Regions from separate parts of the Listeria grandensis genome, predicted to be linked through region 2. Evidence: a T-box and tRNA genes for the amino acid it is inferred to sense, from the RefSeq annotation. Region 2 holds a T-box; the other holds one or more tRNA genes.
What was found. A T-box is a leader RNA that pairs with one kind of tRNA and senses whether it is charged. The one in region 2 lies ahead of leuS (leucine--tRNA ligase), so its partner is inferred to be a tRNA-Leu.
Positions count from the first base shown of each region.

Region 1: it has a tRNA-Leu gene. The T-box ahead of leuS (leucine--tRNA ligase) is inferred to sense a tRNA for this amino acid. The anticodon was not compared.

Region 1 is NZ_JAASUG010000003.1:180,475-183,754, forward strand. Features, by position in the region: gene HCJ54_RS05850 (hypothetical protein) at 1-97, opposite strand, end outside; gene HCJ54_RS05855 (matrixin family metalloprotease) at 116-634, opposite strand; gene HCJ54_RS05860 (hypothetical protein) at 748-1,086, opposite strand; gene HCJ54_RS15455 (hypothetical protein) at 1,149-1,529, opposite strand; tRNA gene HCJ54_RS05870 (tRNA-Leu) at 1,734-1,817, opposite strand; tRNA gene HCJ54_RS05875 (tRNA-Glu) at 2,163-2,234, opposite strand; gene HCJ54_RS05880 (family 10 glycosylhydrolase) at 2,369-3,280, opposite strand, start outside.
Region 2 is NZ_JAASUG010000004.1:273,792-277,071, forward strand. Features, by position in the region: gene leuS (leucine--tRNA ligase) at 1-1,752, opposite strand, end outside; T-box leader at 1,810-2,019, opposite strand; gene HCJ54_RS07865 (hypothetical protein) at 2,065-2,697, opposite strand; gene HCJ54_RS07870 (amino acid permease) at 2,806-3,280, opposite strand, start outside.

The sequences.
Region 1 (3,280 bases), on a different contig from region 2:
TAACTTCTTTCTCCTCTGCGAACAGATTTCCAAATATCAAAAATAGCGCAATCCCTAGCCCCCCTAATGATGATACTGCAATAATTCCCTTTTTCATTCTGTCATCTCCTCGCTATCAGTATTTTTTAGCTATTCCTGCTTTATCGTCGCCTAGAACCCAATCCTTATTATTGAAACCGTATCGTCTCATTAAAGAATTGTTATCATTTTTCGACTGTGTGTGATCTAAGCCTAAAGCGTGGCCTACTTCATGGGCAGCAGTTTCTTTTCGTTGCATGTTTGTAAGCTCTACTCTCCACTTTTTATAAAAGGTTATGTTTCCGCTCCCTCTATGTACCGCATAAGTATCGCCGTAATATTTATCGATATATTGCATTTTTACATCCGCGCCGCCTATAACTGATACCTCTTTTGTGAATTGGATTTCAGGTGTAGGATTCCAAGCCAACGGGCCTCGTAAAACGTGTTCTCGAGCATTCGAATACTTTTTGAAAGCTGGATCGACCCAGTAATATGCAGCCTTAGGGTGGCTCAGTTTATTACTCATTAACACGTAAGCTTGTGCGCCAGCTGTACTCGTAAACACTAGTAAGCAAACCAGTAAAAAAGCGGTAATAATTTCAAACTTTTGCATCTTTAAATTCCCTTTTTTCTGCAATTTTTATAGTACATATAGATTATATCGCAAAAAACATAAATGTAAGCCCTTTCTTTTATCTGCAATAGAAAACAGCATCTACAAAAAACTCACCGATGCTGCTTTCTGGTACGATCCAAACGAACTCTTTTTATTATAAAAATAACCAAGTACACCGCTACAAGAATCATAAAGAAACTGTGGAGCATCGATAACCAATGGATTGTGATACCCGTATTCCCTTTAAAGGTTGCTTCAATGAAGCCGCTTTTGTTCCCGACATCGCTGCTCACTGTTAGCCAGTGCGTAGGACCTCCGAATTCATATAAATAGCTGGCCCCTTTAGCTCCATCGGCTATTGCAAGCGCAGATGGGAAAATGAAGAGCGTTACTGGCATCAATACACACGTTAGAAACAAGACGTTGATAAATCTCTGAATTTTTTCCATAGGTATCTCCCTTAAGTTCTATTTTCTTAATGCTACCATAAAAATCAAAATAAAATCACGATCTACAGCATTTTCTTTATGTAAACAAACTCACCACAGCCTACAGGTGAGTTTGCCAAGTTTATTTTTTCTTTAAGTGTTTGTTGTCGTTCGGTAGACATCCGATAACCCCAGACTTGGAACATTTTAACCAGCTTCCCACTATCGCGATAACATTCACTGTCTCGCCCTTCTTCATCCGGAAAGAGCCTTTGCCCACCCCAACGAGGATCTGCGCGAGTCAAAACGTCCTTGACAGCCGTATAATACTGAATGGTCGTTTCCCGTAAATTTCTAATCCTTCTTGATCGTATAAATTCCTCTAATACAAAATCATCATCAGGCACAATCGTTTGATAAACGATTACCTTCTCTTCTACATTTAATCGATTATTTCTTCTCATAAAAAAATGACCTCCCCACTGGACTTACCCACTAGGTCAGAGACTCATTTAGCCTATCAAAAAAGCTTGCGGTCGTGGCGGAATTGACATACGCGCAGGACTCACAAACTTATTGATATTACAGTATTCTAATCGATTTCATATTCACATACGTTCACATGAATATTGGGATTGTTACAACCCAAGATGGAACAACCCCAACAATGCGGCCGAGAGGACTTGAACCTCCACGGGTTTTACCCCACTAGGCCCTCAACCTAGCGCGTCTGCCGATTCCGCCACGACCGCTCTATTAACACTAATCTATATTATATTATTGGATACCCACCATGTCAATCATTATCTTAAAAAACATGAATATTTATTCATATCCGACACTCGCGACACAAAATCAATGCAATCCACATACAAAAAAACGCCCAACCCATCTCTTTTCCTTTCTGAGTAGAACGAAATCTCCGCTTCACACAAATCGAGCGAAAGCGTCCTTATTCCACCAATTTCGTGGAATAAGGACCGCCTATTCGCGATGCTCATAGGCATGTTGTGGCTGTAACTCACTTTGTTTCGAACAGCCCCAACAATGCGAATACTTGCCGCCGATTTATACATTGTATAAACCAAACTCACATATAACCCGTACGGGAATCGAACCCGTGATACCGCCGTGAAAGGGCAGTGTCTTAACCGCTTGACCAACGGGCCGTGATGCGTAGCTCTAAAGCCAAATTTTTCATTATAGCATACTCGCCGAATCTTGCAATACCTATTTCACAATTCCTGAAAAAAGCCCCTGTTTATCACTAAACAGAGACTCACTTCCTCGCTATGATTTCTTTTTAGACTTGTCTTCTTTTCCAGCGAATCAGTGTTAACACACCTGTCATGCTAAGTACCAATCCCAAAACAATCGCTAGATCCATCGACTTGTCACCCGTTGTCGGTAGCACTCTTTTGTCTTTACTAGTTTCATCAGGATTTTTCGCTACTTTTTCCACAGTTGGTGCTTTTTCTGGCTGGCTTGGCACAATTTCTTTCTCCTGTAGTATCACGGTTGTTCCATCTGGTTTTGGTGCTGGATCTGGCGTTGGTTTTAGTTCGGGTTTTGGCGTCGGCTCTGGCTCAGGTTCTGTTGGCACGACCTCCTCTGGATTTTTCGTATAGCTCACAATGACTGTCTGTGCTTGATCTGTGAACGTTCCTGTTGTTTGCGATGCTTTTTGTGTGTAGCCTGCAATCGCTTTTATTTCAGCCGCAAAATTTTCACCGATGTTTCCTTTTAAAATTTCTAGTGACGCGATCTCTCCACCATTTTCATCTTGGTATAAAACGGTCACGTCTGCGCCTGGTATTTGGGCGATCACTGGTGCAGATTCATTACTGGCAGCGTCCAGTGCGGTCACGACATAGGTGCCGGATTCGCTAATTGGATAGCTGAATTGGGATGCGTCGCCGCGCCAAATTTTTGTGATGATGTTTGCTGGGTTGGCGGTGATTTCTGCCGCGGTTCCTGTGCCTTTATAAACGACATAGTAGCGCGCAGAATTGGTGGCCGTGTCTGACCAAGTGAGTGCCTCTGCGCTTTGCCTCACTTCCACCGGTGCGGCAATTGCTTGATGCGCAAGCCACGGTTTACTTGGTGTTAGAGAGGTCGTCGCGAAATAGGTTTCTTTTAAAAGATCAATCGCAGCGTTTTTCGCTTGATTCGCTGGTTTCTGTGCATCTGGTAGGCTTGTGATATCGCTCTTTTT
Region 2 (3,280 bases):
GACCACATTACCGCGAGATTTACTCATTTTCTCGTTATTATCGCCCAAAATCATCCCTTGGTTAAACAGTTTTTGGAACGGTTCTTTCGTTGGTACTACACCAATATCATATAGGAATTTATGCCAGAAGCGCGCGTAAAGCAGGTGCAATACGGCATGCTCAGCGCCACCGATATAGACATCCACTGGCAACCATTTTTCAAGTTTCTCTTTATCTGCCAAAACCTCGTTATTTGTAGGATCAATATAACGCAAGAAATACCAGCTTGATCCAGCCCATTGTGGCATTGTATTGGTTTCGCGGACACCTTTACGGCCGTTCGCATCCACCACGTTTACCCAGTCGGTCAAATTCGCAAGTGGTGATTCGCCAGTTCCTGACGGCTTAATTTCTGTTGCTTTTGGAAGGAGTAGCGGCAATTCTTGTTCTGGAATCGTTGTCGTTTCCCCATCTTCCCAATGGATAACTGGAATTGGTTCGCCCCAATAACGTTGACGGCTAAACAACCAATCGCGCAGACGGAAGCTGATTTTACGTGTGCCCGCTTTATTTGCTTCCAACCAATCAATGATTTTACTAATCGCATCATCTTTACTCAGACCGTTGAGGAATTCGGAATTAATATGATCCCCGTCACCTGTATACGCTTCTTCTTCCACATTTCCACCTGCAAGAACAGCTTTGATCGGCAATCCAAACTGCTTGGCAAACGCATAATCGCGCTCGTCATGCGCTGGAACAGCCATAATCGCACCCGTTCCGTACTGAATCAAAACATAGTCTGCAATCCAAATTGGCATCTCTTCGCCATTCACCGGATTAATCGCATAAGCACCTGTGAAAACGCCCGTCTTATCTTTCGCAAGATCCGTGCGCTCTAGCTCACTTTTTAGCTCGACTTGTTTCTGATACGCCGTCACCGCTTCTTTTTGGTCAGCCGTCACAATTTTATCAACCAAGTCGTGCTCTGGCGCCAAAACAGCATATGTTGCTCCGAAAAGTGTATCTGGACGCGTCGTAAATACCGCAAAGCTCGCATCCCTATCCTTCACTGCAAACGCAACTTCTGCTCCCTCCGAGCGACCAATCCAGTTGCGCTGCATATCTTTAATGTTCTCCGGCCAATCCACCAAATCCAAATCATCTAGCAAACGATCTGCGTACGCCGTAATTTTCAGCATCCATTGGCGCATCGGTTTACGAAAGACAGGATGCCCGCCGCGCTCACTTTTGCCATCGATAACTTCTTCATTCGCGAGTACCGTACCAAGCGCTGGACACCAGTTTACTGCAACTTCGGCCTCATATGCCAATCCTTTTTCGTAAAGCTTCGTGAAAATCCATTGCGTCCATTTATAGTAACTCGGATCGGTCGTATTAATTTCGCGATCCCAATCATAAGAGAAACCTAGTGCCTTGATTTGACGCGTGAAATTCTCAATATTATGCGCCGTAAATTCAGCCGGATCATTCCCAGTGTCAATCGCGTACTGCTCTGCTGGTAGGCCAAACGCATCCCAACCAATCGGGTGCAGTACGTTGAGTCCTTGCATCCGCTTCATTCGCGAAATGATATCCGTCGCCGTATAGCCTTCAGGATGCCCAACATGGAGGCCTGAGCCTGATGGATAAGGAAACATATCGAGTGCATAAAAATTCGACTTATCCGCGTCCTCCGTCGTTTTGAAAATCTTCTCATCTTCCCATTTCTTCTGCCATTTCGGCTCCATTTCTTTGTGATTAAATGTCATCATCCATACTCCCTTTCTATATTTGCTGCACAAAAAAAATCCCACAGCAAAAAAATGCTATGGGACGAGAGTTAAAAAACCCCCGCGGTACCACCCAAATTAGTGTCTCCACTCAACTCAAGCATTCCTTAACGCGAAATACACGGCGGTATCAAACCGCAATCTATGCTCACGAGGCAAGTTCGTATGTTTTCGCGTGTGACTCGCACCAACCGTCACCTCTCTAAACGCCAATCCACCCATACTACTACTCCTCTTCACTTTGTTCATCAAGCTTCTATTGTAGCGCATAAAACCGGCTTTGACAACCCTCTAAATTGGAGCCTTATCCAGCGCCGTCAACCAAATCATCTCGACTTTATCATTCCAAAAGCCAAAGCGCAATTCGATATTATTATCCTTATCCTCATACACAAGTTCCTGTTCATAGCGATCCGATCGCGTTAAATTACGATATGCTGAACCGTACGTACCCGTCACTTTATCCACCGAATCCCCGAACTTAATACTGCGACTCGTCGTTAATTTATCGCTATCAAACTCAATATGGATAACACGGTTCTTGTCGGCTTTTTCCATTGAAACCCAGTACGTTGCTTTGTCTTGCTTCTTAGGAACGAGCATTTTGATTTCTTCTTCTAGCCCCTTGTCCGACGCTTTTTGCAGGTTAAAATCTTTTTTTTGTGTTTCGCTCGAGAGGATTTGATCGATTTTAATACCGTTCACCGCTTCCGAAGAAAGGTCTGTGGAAGCCACCTGTTTGTGGATTTCATGATACGGACTGCCCGTCACAAAAAAAGTCTGCCTCAAAAAAATCGCCATTAACCCCGCCAGCAAAATGAGTGCAGCAACCCCGATCCAATGTTTTTTTAAATTAAATTTACCATAAAAAGCCGTGATAACCATCAAACAAATAACTGCCAACACAAGATACAGAATTATCATTTCTCCACTTCTTTCCCTTTTTTAAAGCCATGTACAATTGCTTTAAAAATAGCATAGATACCATAATAAATCAATTGCGAAGGATAGCTCGTGCAAAAGCCTCACTCCTTATTTTTGAAGCGGTTGGTATTTCATGAGTGGATAGAGCAAGAACCCTAGTAAAAACAGGCCTACGCTAAGCACGAATACATGCCAGTCTCCCATACCACTTTTGATGATCCAACAGGAATAAGTCAAAGCAAGTGCTGCGATAAAAGCGTCGAAACAACGCTTAAGAACACTATTTCCTTCATACGTTGCACCAGTAATCGTTAGTTTTAACTGGAACAGTGGCGAGATGAAATATTGAACGAGAAAAGCAAGCGTCGATACTTTGACAACAAAATCATAAGCCGCCGCGATATTTCCTGAGAGTGTAGAAAGAATGAATAATTGCGATGCGCAACATGTCAAAATTAACACAAAAACCGGCGTCCCATTTTTATTTGTTTTAGCTAAGAACGGAAGGAAAAGTCCGTTTTTGGCAGCTTGGTACGGCGCTTCTGAACTCATCATAATCCAGCCGATTGCGGAACCAAAAAGG